One region of the Diaphorobacter ruginosibacter genome, then DNA from elsewhere that is predicted to be linked to it. Evidence: predicted binding sites of a transcription regulator. Region 1 holds the regulator's gene; each other region holds the start of a gene.
What was found. The regulator FNR, encoded in region 1, switches genes on or off when oxygen is low (the NO sensors DNR and NnrR bind a similar motif). The targets are predictions, from matches to a motif close to TTGATNNNNATCAA.
Positions count from the first base shown of each region.

Region 1 (5,909 bases):
AGGATGACGATCCGGTGGCACTTGCAGACACCTTGAATTCCCCCTGATCGCCCCGACGCCCACGGCGGGCATACGCTTGGCGATCATGTCACGCACCACGGCGCCTGCTGCTGGTGCACCACCCCCCACCACAACGCCGTGGCACCCAATGCCACCAGCACGATGCCGCTGAGGCGCACGCCCCATGCGGCCATGCGGGGCGTTGTGAGGCGTTCGCGAAAATGCAGCCAGCCCCAGTGCCCCGTCCACAGCCATAGTCCGCTTGCCAGCGCAAACATGGACATGGCCAGGGCGCCCGCCAGCGGGCCGCCGCTCAAGGCCGCCAGCATCGCGGCCGAGTAGAGAAAACCACACGGCATCAGCGCCCAGCCGCAACCCACGGCCAACACACCGCCCGGCCTGTCCACCGCCGACTTCACGCGCGACCACACGCCACGTCCCGCGCGCTCCATCCAGGCGGGAGCCTGCAGCCGCATGACCAGCATGAGCCCCCAGGCGATGATCGCAATGTGCATGGCTGTCCAGATCGGACGCAGCGCGCTGGTGCCCTGGCTGAACCAGGCCAGCCGGTCCATGGCATAGGCAGCCAGCGCCCCCAGCGCCGCATAGCCGGCGACGCGCCCCCCATGGAACAGGATGGATTGCCACGGCAAGCGCCGTCGCCGCACGAAACGTACGGGCTGCTCGCGCGCAGACTCCTTACCGCCACGCGCGAGCAAGGCCCCGCAGGGCGCGGAGCACATCACCAGGCAATGCGCCCCTCCCAGCAGCCCCATCAGAAAAGCGGTCCAGGCCAACGCCCACATGGGTCTGCGGATCAGATGATGCGCGAGAAGCGCTCACGGTTGCGGTTGCCCTGGAGATAGCGATCGAACACCATCGCCACGCCACGCACGAAGTGCCAGCCCATGGGGGTGACCTCGATGCGGTCTTCATGCAACTGCACAAGGCCCTGCTCGTCCATGGCCTGCAACTGTTCCAGCTCCGCCGCGAAGTAGCTCTCGAAATCGATGAGCCAGGCCTGCTCGATGGACTCGAAGACCAGCTCTCCCTGGCACATCAGCGCCATGATGACGGAGCGGCGCAGCAGATCGTCGCGCGAAAGCGCCAGGCCACGCACAATGGGCAAGCGCCCCCGGTTGATGGTGTCGTAGTACTCGTCCAGGGTCTTGGCGTTCTGGCTGTAGGTTGCGCCAACCTTGCCGATTGCCGAGACTCCCAGGCCGATCAGGTCGCAATCGGGCTGCGTGCTGTAGCCCTGGAAATTGCGATGCAGGCGACCCTGCCGCTTGGCCACTGCCAGGGAGTCGTCCGGCAGCGCGAAGTGGTCCATGCCGACATAGACGTACTCCGCATTCTGAAACACCTCCAGCGAACGCGCGAGCATGGCCACCTTCGCCGCAGGCAGCGGCAGTTCATCGGTCACGATGCGGCGCTGCGGCTTGAACCGCTCCGGCAGATGGGCATAGGCGTAGAGCGCGATGCGGTCCGGACGCAGCTCGCACACCTGCGCCAACGTGCGGTCGAAGGACTCGGGGGTCTGGCGCGGCAGCCCATAGATCAGGTCGACATTCACCGAATGGAATCCGATCCTGCGCGCTTCCTCCACCAGCCGGAAGACCTGCTCGGCGGGCTGTATCCGGTGAACGGCCTTCTGCACCTCGGGATCGAAGTCCTGCACACCGAAGCTCAGGCGGTTGAAGCCCAGTTGTCGCAAAAACGCCAGGCGATCATTGTCGACAGTCCGCGGGTCGATCTCGATGGAGTATTCGCCATCCGGAACAAGAACGAAACTCCGGCGGATCATGGACATCAGGTCCTGCAGGCCCTCATCGGTCAGAAATGTTGGGGTGCCTCCACCAATATGCAGCTGGCTCACATGCTGGATGACACCACAGTGCTCTGTGTGCAAATCGATTTCTCGACTCAGATAGCGAAGATAGGCTTCCGCCCGCTCCGGATGTTTGGTGATAATCTTGTTGCACGCACAGTAATAACAAAGCGATTCACAGAACGGGACGTGCACGTAGAGGGACAAAGGCAACGCCTTGGCATTCGAGCCGATGCGTCGCTGTTGTAGAGCGAGGATATAGTCGTCTTGACCGAACGCTTCCACGAAGCGGTCTGCCGTTGGATAGGACGTATAGCGGGGCCCAGACACGTCAAATTGACGGATGAGATCTGATGTGACAACAGTCATAGCGAATTCCAAAGGTTCGCCGCTACTGTGCCGCAGCCTCCGGAGAATGTCCTTGACACAGGTCAATCCAGTTTTCATGTTGACTGGGACAATGCATCCTGTTTTTCCTATATGCCAACGGCAGAGGCGAGTGGAACTCAGTCCACTTTTCGGAAGCCGATAACTTGTACAAGGCGCCATTGCAAATGACACCGCAAACCATCAAAGTCGCATGCTCCAATTGCAACCTGCGAGAACTTTGCATGCCTCTCGGGCTGTCCGAGGAGCAGCTGAAACGACTTGACGAAATCGTCGCCGTGCGCCGCAAGGTCAAGCGCGGAGGGACGCTGTTCCGCAATGGCGAGCCTTTCACGTCCCTGTTTGCCATTCGCACGGGTTTCTTCAAGACCTGCGTGGCCACCGAAGACGGCCGCGACCAGGTGACAGGCTTCCAGATGGCGGGAGAAATCATTGGCCTTGACGGCATCGTGAGCGACCGCCACACCTGCGATGCAGTGGCGCTGGAAGATGCCGAGGTCTGCGTCATGCCTTTCGACAACATCGAAGAGCTGTCGCGCGAGGTCAAGGCCCTTCAGCACCATGTGCACAAGATCATGAGCCGCGAGATCGTCCGCGAGCATGGCGTCATGCTGCTGCTGGGCAGCATGCGCGCTGAAGAGCGCCTTGCCGCATTCCTGCTCAATCTCGTGCAACGCCTTCACGCGCGTGGCTTTTCCCAGTCCGAGCTGGTACTGCGCATGACACGCGAGGAAATCGGCAGCTACCTGGGCCTCAAGCTCGAGACCGTGAGCCGCACCTTCTCCAAATTCGTCGAGGAAGGCGTGGTGGAGGTCAAACAGCGCCACGTCCGTATCCTGGATGCCGGTGCACTGCGCAATATCGTCAACAGCCAGCAAGCTTGCCATTGAGTCATTGAGTCATGGAGCTGCTGTGAAGTCACGACAGCTGCCGCCCGATGAGCCCGCGCCTTGGAGCGGCACGGCTCATCGGGGGGAACGAAAAAAACACGGAGCGGGTGCAATCAGCATCCTGGCAAGTCAACAAGGCTGAAGCAATTCCCAGGCGAAAGAGCGAAGTCCGCCGTTGACGTAATTGCCTACAAGCCCTCTGCATGAATCAAATCGACACATGCCAGCGGACTCGGGCGATCTGCGTTGCGTTGAAATCGTCGCACCAGCTGCTTGCCGCACCACTCGTACAGAGGGGCCTTGATTTCCCCCTACCCTATCGCTACGACAACAACGTCACGCGGAAAACTTCGCGCAATCCGCCGGCCTCTCATCACAAGGTACCGGGCAGCGATTGACCTCGAATGGCGAAAGCGAGAGCAGCGTCGTCAAGCCGCTTGCCACCATGATGATGGCCCAGAACGCAAAGAAGGCCAGCGTGTAGACACCCTGCCTGGAGAGGTTCACCGGCTGGTCAAACCATTCAAGCGCCTGCGGATCCACGAAGGCGAACACCAGCATTTCCAAGACGGCCGCCATCAGAAAGGCCGGCCAGGCGATCCACATGAGTCGTTGTGCTTTCATCGTCTTCCCCGTTGATTGGCGTTGTTCGCTCGTCCTCTTCATCCGAGCATGGATGGGTCATTCGCAGATTGCCGGCCAGAGACCAGTGCTTGTGAGCTCATGGGTAAGGGAACACATTTGATGGGTGTCCATTGATCTGAGTCATAGGCGCTGGCGCATTGAAGCGATTCTCTTCCATCCCCCATCGATGCAATGCACGGTATCACTGCCTTGCCGTGCTGTACATAGCACAAGCCCTGCCTGCAAAGCCCTGCCATGATCTGTGGCCTGCCGCTCTACCGCTTCACGCATTCCAGCACTCACTGGTCTGCAGGACGCATGGAGTCGTCGTCGGTAGCCGCATGGTTGCGCCCCTTCACCGCAGGCATCATGCTTCGTTCCTGTCCCTGCTGCCTGAGCGTCTCATTGATGTTCAAGCCCCGCTGGTAATAGTCTTCTTCCACGACAGGATCGGGAGTGCGGATCGCAATCCACAACGTGATGAAGCCGGCCACCACCACGATGGCCGGGCCCGCAATGATCATCCATACCATGCCGAACCGCCACCAAGGCTGCGCGGCGGCCGGCGCATCCTTCGATGCATTCAATGAAGTATCAACCGTAGTCTGCATTTTTCAAGCTCCTTGAAGGCGGGCCGCTTCCATAGCGATGCACGGGAAGTTGCCCGCATGATGTTTTCGTTAGCGCGGCACAAGAAAGACAGACTTCTCGATCACCTTGGCCTGATCCTCTTGCGCACTCACCTCGAACAGCACCTTGTGCGATCCGGACGCCGCGCTGCCATAGGGAATCTGCAGCCGCACCAGCACCCACCTGGATTCGGCAGGTCCCACTTCGATACGGGGATCAGCCACCACCTCCACGCCATCGAGCCCTGTTGCACCAATGTGGTAGCTGCGCGTCTGCTCTGTCGCGTTCATGATCTGCAGCCGATAGACATTCTCGAGTTTTCCGCCGGCGACGATGCGGGAGAGTGCCGCGCGATCACGCACCACATCCACCTTGAGCGGAGTGCGGCCTACCAGGCTGAACATCAACGCAAGGCACAACGCCACGAGCACTGCGCCGTAGAGCAGAACACGCGGGCGCAACACGCGCCGGAACATCTGCGACTGGCTCAATTTCTGTGCGATGCCGTTCTGCGTGCTCAGTCGAATGAGCCCACGTGGATACTGCATCTTGTCCATCACGTTGTTGCAGGCGTCGATGCATAGCCCGCAACCGATGCATTCGTACTGCAGGCCATTGCGGATGTCGATGCCGACCGGACAGACCTGCACGCACAGGCTGCAGTCGATGCAGTCGCCCAGGCCCTGCGCCTTGTAGTCGAGCTTCTTGGCGCGGGGGCCACGCTGCTCCCCACGGGCAGGGTCATAACTGACGATGAGCGTGTCCTTGTCGAACATCGCACTCTGGAAACGCGCATACGGACACATGTACTTGCAGACCTGCTCACGCATGTAGCCGGCATTTCCGTAGGTTGCAAAGCCGTAGAACACTACCCAGAACAGTTGCCAGGTGCCATGCAGCGCAAGAATCTCGGCACCCAGCTCACGGATGGGTACGAAGTAGCCCACGAAAGTGAAACCGGTCCAGGCTGCCAGCACGATCCAGATGGCCTGCTTGGTGGCTTTCTTCCAGATCTTCTCGAATGTCCAGCCGTTACGATCCAGCCGCATGCGGGCGCTGCGGTCGCCCTCGACCTTGTGCTCGATCCACATGAACAGTTCCGTGTAGACCGTCTGCGGGCACGCGAACCCGCACCAGAGGCGCCCCGCCACCGCCGTGAAGAGGAACAGGGAGAGCGCCGAGATGATCAGCAGGCCCGTGAGATAGATGAAGTCCTGCGGATAGAGGACCAATCCGAAAAGATAGAAACGGCGGGCGCCCAGATCGAAGAGCACCATCTGCCGCTCGCCCCACTGGAACCAGGGCACGAGATAGAAGAAGGCCTGCGTGAGAAACACCAGCAACCATCGCCAGCGCGCAAACATGCCGTTGATCGAACGGGGATAGATCTTCTTCTGTGCTTCGTAGAGCGAAACGCTTTCGGTCTGCTCGCTGTCGGGGACCGGAGTAATGGGGATGACCCGACCCGAGCTTTTTTGACCGTCTTCTGACGTCATGATAGGTCTTCTTGGAACGTGAACCGATGGACTGGGAGAACAACGACGCCG
Region 1 is NZ_CP060714.1:3,510,806-3,516,714, forward strand. Features, by position in the region: RNA gene ssrS (6S RNA) at 1-34, shown strand, start outside; gene H9K76_RS15960 (sulfite exporter TauE/SafE family protein) at 84-806, opposite strand; gene hemN (oxygen-independent coproporphyrinogen III oxidase) at 818-2,200, opposite strand; gene fnr (fumarate/nitrate reduction transcriptional regulator Fnr) at 2,386-3,108, shown strand; gene H9K76_RS15975 (hypothetical protein) at 3,445-3,732, opposite strand; gene H9K76_RS15980 (FixH family protein) at 4,032-4,343, opposite strand; gene ccoG (cytochrome c oxidase accessory protein CcoG) at 4,413-5,858, opposite strand.

Region 2 (5,909 bases), 280 kb from region 1:
ACGCTGGTCGTGCCGTTCCCGCCAGGAGGCCCTACCGACATGGTGGCGCGTGTGCTCGCGCAGAGCGTGGGCGAGCAGCTCAAGCAATCGGTCATCGTGGACAACAAGCCGGGGGCCAATGGCAACATCGGCAATGCCTTCGTGGCCAAGGCAGCCGCTGACGGCTACACGGTGCTCTACAACACCTCCTCGATCGCGCTGAGTCCGTCGCTCTACAAGAAGCTCAGCTACAACCTGAACACCGAACTGGCCCCCGTGGTGCTGACGGCGGTGGTGCCGTTGGCGCTGGTGGTGAATCCGGGCAAGGTCAAGGCGGACACCGTGGCCGAGTATGTGCAGTTCGCCAAGGACCAGAAGGGCCGTATTTCCTATGGCTCGGCGGGCAACGGCAACGTGACGCACCTGGCGGCATACCAGTTCGTGCAGCACTACGGCATCGAGGCGACACATGTTCCCTACAAGGGCAGCGCGCCCGCGGACGTTGATCTGGTGGCCGGGCAGATCGATTTCCTGACCGACACGATCAATTCCGTGTCCGCCTTCATCAAGGATGGCAAGCTCAAGCTTTTGGCGGTGTCCACGCCCAGGCGCCTGCCCAATTTCCCGCAGGCGCCGACGCTCGCGGAGAGCGGCATGACCGGCTATGAGTCCGGCGCATGGCAGGGTGTGATGGTGCCCGCAAAGACGCCCAAGGAAGTGATCGACAGGCTCAACCAGGCATTCAACCATGCACTCAAGGACCCGGAGGTGCTCAGGAAGCTCGCCATCCAGAGCACGGAGCCGCTGGGTTCGACACCCGCCGAGTATGGCGACTACATCCAGAAAGAGCTCAAGCGCTGGGCGGGAGTGGTCAAGAGCACGGGCGTGTCCCTGGAGTGACCCTGGACGAGGGTTGTCGCGGATTGCCCATGAAATGGCGCAATCGAGGATGCGGCATCTGGAACGCTGTTGCACCAGGTGCCCATGTAGCCTATAGACTATCCGGTTGAGACAGGCCGCGCGGCGAACGCTCGCGGCCATTCGTGCAACCTTGATAGCTTCCCCTGGAAGGACGAAAAATGACGGAGATGGCGGCAGAAGTTCTGACCGAAGTACGTGGCCAAGTGGGCTTCATCACTCTCAATCGCGCGAAGGCGCTGAATGCGCTTTCGCTGGGCATGGTACGCGATCTGCTCGCCACGCTGCTTGCATGGCAGAAGGATGACAAGGTGCTGGCCGTGGCCATCCGCGGCAACGGCCGGGAAGGACCGTTCGGCGCGTTCTGCGCGGGTGGCGACATCCGTTTCCTGCACAAGGCGGGCTCGGTCGGCAACCCCGAGATCGAGGACTTCTTCACCGAGGAATATGCGCTGAACTACCTGATCCACGAGTTCGGCAAGCCCTACATCGCGTTCATGGACGGCATCGTCATGGGCGGCGGCATGGGCATCAGCCAGGGCGGCTCGGCGCGCATCGTCACCGAGCGCACCAAGATGGCCATGCCGGAGACCATCATCGGCCTGTTCCCCGACGTGGGCGGCGGGTACTTCCTGTCGCGCTGCCCGGGCCGCGTGGGCGAGTGGCTGGCGTTGACCGGCGACACCATCGACGGCGCATCCGCCATCGCCGCGAAGCTGGCCGATGGCTTCATGCCGTCCGACAAGCAGGCTGCCGTCTGGGAGCAACTCGGTGCAGAGAAGTTCGCCGACAGCGCCGCCGTGCAGAAGTGGATAGCATCGCAGTACGTCGCCGCGGGCGAAGGTGCGATCGGCAACCTGCCGCACATCGAGAAGTACTTTGCGCTGCCCACCGCGCGCGACATCGTGCAGGCGCTCGAGAAGGATGGCGACGAGTGGTGCCAGAAGACCGCCGCCGCGCTGCGCAAGCGCTCGCCGCTGATGCTGGAGGTGGTGCTCGAGCAGGTGCGCCGGGCCCGCGAGATGACGCTTGCCGAGGACCTGCGGATGGAGCGCGACATGGTGCGCCACTGCTTCTACCTGCGCCCCGGCCAGAGCGAGACCATCGAAGGCATTCGTGCGCTGGTCGTGGACAAGGACCACGCACCCCGGTGGAATCCCGCCCGCGTGGAGGAAGTGGATGCCGAGCTGGTGCAGGCCTTCTTCAAGAGCCCCTGGCCGGCGCACTCGCATCCGCTGGCATTCCTGGCCTGAGAACGTCATCGCGTTGCTTCAGGCTCCGGCCTCAGCCCCCTGCCTGTTCGCGGGCGGGGGTGCCAGTGACGACGGGGACAGCGCGGGAGTGAAGGACGGCACGACAAGGCCGGGTGGCTTCACGTTCGGCAGCCCGCCCAGGAAAAGATCTGCCACCACGGGCCCCATGGCGCTGTAGTTGAGCTCGCCATCGGGCCGCATCCAGGTGAACATCCAGTTGATCATGCCGAACAGCAGCATGGTCAGCGGCTTGGCCATTCCCGCCATATTTTTGCTGCCGTCGAGCTTGCCCGACTCGGCCACGGCCCGCGCGAATCCCTCGACCACGACGCGTTCCTTGTCGAGCACGCGCCGGCGGTCATCGTCCTCGAGGAACTTCACGTCCTCGGTCAACACGCGGTGCGCGCTCTGCGCATCGGCATATTCCTCGACGATGCGCTGGATCAGATGGCGCAGCCGTGCCTCGCCCTGCAGTTGCCGAACCTGCTCATCCTCGATCAGCGCCGCCAGTCGGGTGACGTGATCTTCCGCGATGCACACCAGCATCGCGTACTTGTCCCGGTAGTAGTGGTAGAGCGACGCCTTGGACAGGCCGCAGGCCTCGGCGACCTGGTTCATCGAGGTGGCCGAGTAGCCGCGCCGCGCGAACAGCTGCGCGGCCTGCTCCAGGATCATTTCGCGCTGATCGTCATAGTTGGCTGCGCGTCCGCGTGGCATGGAGGGAGTCCTTTGGTTGTCTCTGCAGGGGGCTGAATCAGGTCTTGGGATCAATCGCCTCGGCGGGTCTCGATCAGCGATTTCACCTCCACGGACTTCACGCTCGGGCGATTCGTCTCGACGGCCGTGAGCGGCTCGACCTCCTGCATGCTGGCCTGGCAGCGGCGCGTGAGATCCTGGTAGGTACGGGTGCCTTCGAGCTTCCAGGCGATCTCGTCGTCGGAGAGCTCGCGCCTGACCTTGGCGGGCATGCCGGCGACCAGGCTGCGCGGTGGAACCTTCATGCCCGCGGGCACGAACGCGCAGGCCGCCACGATGGATGCCGCGCCGACCTCCGCCTCGTCCATCACCACCGCATTCATCCCCACCAGCGCATCGCGCCGGATCACGCAGCTGTGCAGCACGGCCCCGTGGCCGATGTGGCCGTTTTCCTCGATCACCGTGTCCTGCCGCGGGAAGCCATGCACCACGCAGGTGTCCTGCACGTTCGCGCCGCGGTGCATGACGATGCGCCCGAAGTCGCCGCGCAGGCAGGCGGCCGGCCCCACGTAGCAGTCCGGGCCGACGATCACATCGCCGATCAGCACGGCGGTGGGGTGCACGTAGGCGCTGGAGTCGATCACCGGAATGACGCCTTCGATGGAATAGCAGGGCATGGGGGTCTCCTCACGGCAGCAGGGCAGGGTATGCACCTAATGCGGGTGGCTTGAAAGTTTGATTTGAGTCATCTTAAAATAAACCGAACGGTCGGTCAATTATGTTTTCATGCGACTTATCAAGCTGCAGCCAAGGAAGCGGTGAGCCGATCGACAGCAGATCCCTTCACGATGAAAGGCGAGTGATGACGATGGAGTCACTGGTTCTGGTGGAAGATGCCGGCGCGGTACGCACGCTGACGCTCAATCGCCCGGCGGCGATGAACAGCTTCACCTCCGAGATGCATGCGCAGTTGCGCGAAGCCCTGGACGCTGCAGCAGCCGAGGCTGCCGTTCGCTGCGTGGTCATCACGGGGGCCGGGCGGGGCTTCTGTGCGGGGCAGGACCTGGGAGACCCGCAGGCCGCGCCAGGGCAGGATCTGGGTGCATTGATCGCGCGGAACTACCTGCCCCTGGTCGAGACCCTCCGCGCCATGCCCGTTCCGGTCATCGCGGCCGTGAACGGGGTGGCGGCTGGAGCCGGAGCCAATCTCGCGCTGTGCTGTGACGTGGTGATTGCCGCGAAGTCGGCCAGCTTCATACAGGCGTTCGCCAGGATCGGGCTGATTCCCGACACCGGCGGCACCTGGCTGCTGCCTCGCCTGGTGGGCCACGCACGCGCCATGGCGCTGGCACTGACAGGCGACAGGCTGCCCGCCGAGCAGGCCGCGCAGATGGGCATGATCTGGCAATGCGTGGAGGATGCCGAACTGCGCGATGCCGTGCAGGCGCTGGCCGCGCGCCTTGCCGCGATGCCCACGAAGGCGCTGGTGGCCACGCGCCGGGCCTTGAATGAGGCGCAGCATCTCGACATGCGCGGTGCGCTGGAAATGGAAGCACGGGTGCAGGCGCAATTCGGCAGCTCGCATGATTACCTGGAAGGTGTGGATGCGTTCCGCGGCAAGCGCGCACCTCAGTTCACCGATCGCTGAGGCGAGAGCGACATGACGGCAGCCACCCCCAGCAGATCGCGGAACATGTGCGCGACCACATGTTCGGCAATGACCGCGCTTCGCGTGCGCTTGGCATGGAGGTCACGGCGATTGCGCCGGGCCGCGCAACGCTCACCATGCGGGTGCGGGGCGACATGCTCAACGGCCATCAGACCTGCCATGGTGGTTTCATCACCACCCTCGCAGACTCGGCATTCGCGTTCGCGTGCAACTCCTACAACGAGCTCGCGGTGGCCTCGTCGATCACGGTGGACTTTGTCGCGCCGGGCCGCGAAGGCGACGTGCTCACCGCGCATGCGGTGGAGGTTTCCCGCTCGGGACGCACCGGGCTCTACGACTGTGATGTCCGCAACCAGAACGGGGAGCGCATCGCGGCATTTCGCGGGCGCTCGTACACGATGAAGGGCAAGCCCGCTGTCGGTGAGCCGGTTTGATGATGCAGGAGACCAACCCATGACCGTGAAGATCCCGGACCCTGCCGACCTCTGCGACATCGAGAAGGCCAGCCGCGACGAGATTTCCGCGCTGCAGCTCAGGCGCCTGAAGGAGACGCTGCAGCACGCCTACGACAACGTGCCGCACTACCGCCGCGCGTTCGACGCCAAGGGCGTGCACCCGGACGATCTCAGGCAGCTCTCCGATCTGTCGAAGTTCCCGTTCACGGTGAAGGCCGACCTGCGCAACAACTATCCGTTCGGCCTGTTCGCGGTGCCCCGCGAGAAGATCGCCCGCATCCACGCATCGAGCGGCACCACGGGCAAGCCCACGGTGGTCGGCTACACATTGAACGATATCGGCACCTGGGCCGATCTGGTGGCGCGTTCGATCCGTGCGGCGGGAGGCCGGCCGGGCGACATGGTGCATGTGTCCTATGGCTACGGGCTGTTCACGGGCGGCCTCGGTGCCCACTATGGCGCGGAGCGTGCGGGCTGCACGGTGATCCCGATGTCGGGTGGGCAGAGCGAGAAGCAGGTGCAGCTCATCAACGACTTCAAGCCCGACATCATCATGGTCACGCCGAGCTACATGCAGGTGCTGATCGAGGAGTTCACGCGGCAGGGGCTGGACCCGGCCGCCAGTTCGCTGAAGGTGGGCATCTTCGGTGCCGAACCCTGGACCGAGGCCATGCGTCACGATATCGAGCGAAAGGCCGCGCTCGATGCTGTCGACATCTACGGGCTCTCCGAGGTGATGGGCCCGGGCGTGGCCAGCGAGTGCGTGGAGACCAAGGACGGCCCGGTGATCTGGGAAGACCATTTCTATCCCGAGATCATCCACCCGGAGACCGGCGAACCCGTGGCGGACGGCGAGGAGGGCGAACTGGTCTTCACCTCGCTCACCAAGGAGGCCATGCCCATCATCCGCTACCGCACGCGCGACCTCACGCGCCTCCT
Region 2 is NZ_CP060714.1:3,232,336-3,238,244, reverse strand. Features, by position in the region: gene H9K76_RS14755 (Bug family tripartite tricarboxylate transporter substrate binding protein) at 1-879, shown strand, start outside; gene H9K76_RS14750 (enoyl-CoA hydratase/isomerase family protein) at 1,059-2,150, shown strand; gene H9K76_RS14745 (TetR/AcrR family transcriptional regulator) at 2,169-2,867, opposite strand; gene H9K76_RS14740 (phenylacetic acid degradation protein PaaY) at 2,918-3,523, opposite strand; gene H9K76_RS14735 (enoyl-CoA hydratase-related protein) at 3,715-4,494, shown strand; gene paaI (hydroxyphenylacetyl-CoA thioesterase PaaI) at 4,554-4,949, shown strand; gene paaK (phenylacetate--CoA ligase PaaK) at 4,969-5,909, shown strand, end outside.
Region 2: a site for FNR is predicted at 3,582-3,595, ahead of H9K76_RS14740 (phenylacetic acid degradation protein PaaY). Genes of this name have one in related genera too.

Region 3 (5,909 bases), 1.9 Mb from region 1:
GATGAACGCGTTGTTGCCCACTGCGCCGCCCTTGAGCATCCACGGTGCAATCAGCGCATACAGGCCGATCATCACCGCCATGGTGCCCAGCAGGTTGCGGCGGCCCATCTTGTCGGCAATCACGCCCGAGATCACGATCGCGCCAGCGGCAAGGATCGCGCCCATGATCTGCACCTCCAGCACGTCCACCACGGATTGCTGGGAGTACATCGAGATCCACGACAGCGGGAACACGGTCACCAGATGGAACAGCGCCAGGCTGGACAGGGCGGCGAAGGCGCCCAGCAGCACGTTGCGGCCCTGGCCGCTCATCACCTCGGTCACGCTGACGGGCTCCAGCTCGCTGGCCTGCAGTGCATCGGCATAGGACTGCCCCACCACCAGTCGCAGGCGGGCAAACAGGGCCACGACGTTGATCGCAAAGGCGACGAAGAAAGGATAGCGCCAGCCCCAATCCAGGAACTCGCTCACCGGCAGGCTGCTGTACAGATAGGCGAACAGCGCGGCGGCGATGATGAAGCCCAGCGGCGCGCCGAGCTGGCCGATCATCGCGTACCAGCCGCGCTTGTCCCGGGGCACACCCATCGCGAGCAGCGAAGGCAGTCCGTCCCATGATCCGCCCAGCGCCAGCCCCTGGCCGATGCGCAGTGCGATCAGCACGACGATTGCGGAGGAGCCCACCGAGTGGTAGGTCGGCAGGAAGGCCATGCCCACCGTGCACACGCCCAGCGTGAACATGGCAAGCGTGAGCTTGGTGCCGCGCCCCCAGCGCCGCTGCACCGCCATGCCGATGGCCGTGCCCACAGGCCGCGCCACGAAGGCCAGCGCGAAGATGGCGAAGGCCATCAGCGTGCCGTCCAGGCGCGACATGAAGGGGAACAGGGTGAACGGAAAGACCAGTACGCAGGCGATACCGAATACGAAAAAATCGAAATACTCGGACGACCGGCCAATGATCACGCCGACGGCGATTTCATTAGGGGTGACGTCCTCATCCGTGTGGGCACGCGAAAGAGAGTTGGCGTCTTCATTGCGAGGCACGGGAAATGCTACGGAACCGCTGCTCATCTAAATGCTCCTTCTCCAAAGGCCTGACTTTCGGTGAAGGTCCACGGGGGTCGGCGCTCGTGCCCGCCGACTTTTCGTGAACCTGTTCGACGTTCTACACCTGGGTTTTGGTCGCCACAAGTACGCAAACACCGACATTTTTGAAGGGAAAACCCTAGATGTTTGTCAGCCTTTGTCTATTTTGAGGTGACAAAACGCATGTAAGTCCTTGTCCCACTTGATGTTGGACAAAATGCCCCATCGATATATTTGGTAACCGGTTTACAGTCACGGATGTCCAGTAATCCGCGTTAACACTCAGGGGACTAACCCTGATGGCGCGCTTTTGTCCATTCCAAGCATGTCTAAAACCAAGGAAACCCGCATCCCGGCATGGCTGGGTGCGGCAGCTTTGACAGCCCTTCTCACGGGCTGCAGCAAGGCTGTCGTGCTCAATCCTGCTGGCGATATCGCAGCGCAACAGGGGCAACTGGTGATCACAGCAACCCTGCTGATGCTCATCATCATCGTCCCTGTGATCTTTCTGACTCTGTTGTTCGCCTGGAAATACCGCCAGTCCAACACGGAAGCCCGCTATGAACCCGAATGGCACCATTCGACCAGCCTCGAACTGGTGATCTGGACCGTTCCGCTGCTCATCATCATCGCGCTGGGTGCGCTGACCTGGATCAGCACCCATAAGCTCGATCCGTATCGTCCGCTGGATCGCATCTCCGAGACCAAGGCACTCGACCCGAACGTCAAGCCGCTCGAGATCCAGGTGGTTTCCCTGGACTGGAAGTGGCTGTTCTTCTATCCCGAGCAAGGCATTGCGACGGTGAACGAAGTGGCTGCGCCGGTGGATCGCCCGATCCTCTTCAAGCTGACCTCCTCCAACACCATGAACGCGTTCTACGTTCCCGATCTGGCCGGCATGATCTACACGATGCCCGGCATGCAGACCGAGCTGAACGCCGTGATCAACAAGGAAGGCGAATTCAAGGGCATGTCCTCGCACTACAGCGGCGCGGGCTTTGCCGGCATGACATTCAAGTTCAAGGGCCTCTCCGACGAGGACTTCGGCAAGTGGATCGCGAAGGCGAAGACCGAAGGCAAGCCGCTGGACTCCGCGACCTACCTGAACCTGGCCAAGCCCAGCGAACGCAACCCCGTCGAGCGCTTCTCGGCCGTGGATGAGGGCCTGTACAACAAGGTGCTCAATCGCTGCGTCGAAGAAGGCAAGATGTGCATGCACCACATGATGGCCATCGACGCCGCAGGTGGCGAAGCCTACCTCAAGGCTGCCGGCCTGAACCTGCCACAGGACGTGTGCACGGTTCAGAACGCCGACAGCGTCGTTGCACTGCTGGATTCGCAGCGCACCCAAGCTGCTGCTGCCGTGCAGTAACGAAGAGAAGTTAGAGAGAAGACTCAACATGGTGTCTGAACAATCAACCACCCCCGCGCACTGGCTGCTCGGTCGCATCACATGGGACCAGATTCCCATGACGCACGAGCCCATCGTGCTCTACACCTTCATCGCCGTGGTGCTCGGCGGCCTCGTCGTGCTGGCCGGCCTCACCAAATTCCGCCTCTGGGGTCCGCTCTGGAAGGACTGGATCTGCTCCATCGACCACAAGAAGATCGGCATCATGTACATGATCCTCGGTCTGGTCATGCTCCTGCGCGGTTTCGCCGATGCGGTGATGATGCGCCTGCAGCAGTCCATGGCCTTCGGCGAGAACATGGGCTACCTCCCTCCGCACCACTACGACCAGATCTTCACTGCCCACGGCGTGATCATGATCTTCTTCGTGGCGATGCCTTTCGTGACGGGCCTGATGAACTATCTGGTGCCGCTGCAGATCGGTGCGCGCGACGTGTCGTTCCCGTTCCTCAACAACTTCAGCTTCTGGATGACCACCGGCGGCGCGGTGCTGGTGATGATCTCGCTGTTCCTTGGCGAGTTCTCCACCTCCGGCTGGCTGGCGCTGTCCAACCTGGGGCACCAGAACCCCGGGACGGGTCTTGACTACTACATCTGGGGCCTGCAGGTCGCCGGTGTCGGTACGACGCTATCCGGTATCAACCTGATCGTCACCATCATCAAGATGCGCGCACCCGGCATGAACCTGATGAAGATGCCCGTCTTCACCTGGACCGCCCTGTGCACCAACGCGCTGATCGTCGCCTCGTTCCCGGTTCTGACCGCAGCCCTCGTCCTGATGTCCCTGGACCGCTATGTCGGTACGCACTTCTTCTCGAACGACTTCGGCGGCAACCCGATGCTGTACGTGAACCTGATCTGGATCTGGGGCCACCCCGAGGTCTACATCCTGATCCTGCCCTGCTTCGGCGTGTTCTCGGAAATCGTGGCCACGTTCTCGCGCAAGCGCCTGTTCGGCTACACCTCGATGGTGTACGCGACGGTCTGTATCACGATCCTGTCCTACCTCGTGTGGCTGCACCACTTCTTCACGATGGGCTCCGGCGCCTCGGTGAATACGTTCTTCGGCATCACGACGATGATCATCTCGATCCCGACGGGCGCGAAGATCTTCAACTGGCTGTTCACCATGTACCGCGGCCGCATCCGCTTCACGGTGCCCATGCTGTGGACCATCGGCTTCATGGTCACGTTCGCCATCGGCGGCATGACCGGCGTGCTGCTGGCCGTTCCGCCTGCCGACTTCGTGCTGCACAACTCGCTGTTCCTGATCGCCCACTTCCACAACGTGATCATCGGCGGCGTGGTGTTCGCCGTGTTCGCCGGCATCAACTACTGGTACCCCAAGGCGTTCGGCTACCGTCTCAACGAGTTCTGGGGCAAGGCATCGTTCTGGTTCTGGCTGGTCGGCTTCTGGGTTGCGTTCACGCCGCTGTACATCCTCGGCCTGATGGGCGTGACGCGTCGTGCCAACCACTTCGAGGATCCTTCCCTGCAGATCTGGTTCATCATCGCCGCCTGCGGCGCCGCACTGATTGCCGCCGGTATCGGCTGCTTCTTCATCCAGCTGTTCGTGAGCTTCCTGCAACGCGACAAGCTGCGTGACGTGACGGGCGACCCATGGGATGGCCGCACGCTGGAATGGGCCACTTCGTCGCCCCCTCCCCAGTACAACTTCGCGTTCACGCCCGTGGTGTATGAAATCGACGCCTGGACCGACATGAAGAAGCATGGCTACAAGCGTCCGCTCTCGGGCTTCCAGTCGATCCACATGCCGTCCAACACGGCTGCGGGTATCGTGATCGCCGCGCTGTCCACAATCTTCGGCTTCGCGATGATCTGGCACATGTGGCCGCTGGCGATAGCCTCGTTCGCCGCGACCGTGCTGGCCTCGATCATCCATACGTTCAACTACAAGCGTGACTACTACATCCCCGCATCCGAAGTGATCGCGACGGAAGAACTTCGCACGCAACAGCTTGCCCGTGCAAGCCATGCATAAGGCGGAGACCAACGCAATGTCATCCACATCGATCCATCACCACAGCAGCGCCGCTGCGAACGCCGCCCGCGAGTACCACCTCGCGGAGGAACCCCACCCAGAGAACGGCACCGCGCTGGGCTTCTGGCTCTACCTGATGAGCGACTGCCTGATCTTCGCAGCGCTGTTCGCCACCTGGGGCGTACTCGGCACCAGCTATGCCGCGGGCCCCACGGGCAAGGAACTGTTCGATCTGCCGCTGGTCGCCATCAACACGGCCTTCCTGCTGCTGTCGTCCATCACCTTCGGCTTCGCCATGCTGCAAAAGCAGCAGAACAAGCTGGGCGGCACGCTGTTCTGGCTGGCCATCACCGGCCTGTTCGGCCTGGCGTTCCTGGGCGTGGAACTGTATGAGTTCTCCCACTTCATCCACGAAGGCGCGGGCCCCACACGCAGCGCGTTCACCTCGGCGTTCTTCACGCTGGTGGGCACCCACGGCCTGCACGTGACCTTCGGCCTGATCTGGCTCGTGGTGCTGATGATCCAGCTCTCCAAGCACGGCATCAACCCCGCCAACAACCGCCGCCTGATGTGCCTGTCCATGTTCTGGCACTTTCTGGACGTGGTCTGGATTGGCGTCTTCACGTTCGTTTATCTGATGGGAGCACTTTGATGAGCGCAGCTGCACACAACCACGCTGGTCATCATCATGACGACCACAGCCACGACCACCACGATGACGGCCCGCACAGCACGTTCTCGGGCTACATGACGGGCTTCATCCTGTCGATCATCCTCACGGCGATCCCGTTCTGGCTGGTCATGGCCGACGTCATCACCAACAAGAAGACGGCCGTGCTCGTGCTGGGCGCCTTCGCGGTGGTGCAGATCGTCGTCCACATGATCTGCTTCCTGCACATGAACGGCAAGATCGAGGGCGGCTGGACGCTCCTGTCCACCATCTTCACGATCATCTTCGTGGCCATCGGCATTGCCGGTACGCTCTGGGTGATGTTCCACATGAACACCAACATGATGCCGCAGCACGTCTCGCCGGAAGCACCGCCGGCGCAGAGTGCCCCGGCCACTCATACACCTTGACGAACCACGTCACCCCGCAGGGCGCCGGCAGGCGCCCTGCCCTCTCCAAGGCGATTCTCACGGTGGTGGGCATCGCCTTGTTTTTTGGCTTCGTCACGCTCGGCACATGGCAGGTGCAACGCCGGGCATGGAAGCTCGATCTGATGGAGCGCGTGGAAACGCGTCTGCATCAACCACCGATTTCCGTCTCACAGTTTGCAGGTACGGGTCCGTCCGGCGACATCGCGGAGCAGCATGCCTACCAGCCCGTGTTCGCACAGGGCCGCTGGCTGGCGGACAAGACCGTGTTCACACAGGCCCTCACCGAACTCGGTGCGGGCTTCTGGACCATCA
Region 3 is NZ_CP060714.1:1,627,772-1,633,680, reverse strand. Features, by position in the region: gene H9K76_RS07425 (MFS transporter) at 1-1,068, opposite strand, end outside; gene cyoA (ubiquinol oxidase subunit II) at 1,409-2,455, shown strand; gene cyoB (cytochrome o ubiquinol oxidase subunit I) at 2,553-4,496, shown strand; gene cyoC (cytochrome o ubiquinol oxidase subunit III) at 4,513-5,148, shown strand; gene cyoD (cytochrome o ubiquinol oxidase subunit IV) at 5,148-5,576, shown strand; gene H9K76_RS07400 (SURF1 family protein) at 5,573-5,909, shown strand, end outside.
Region 3: a site for FNR is predicted at 1,286-1,299, ahead of cyoA (ubiquinol oxidase subunit II). Genes of this name have one in related genera too.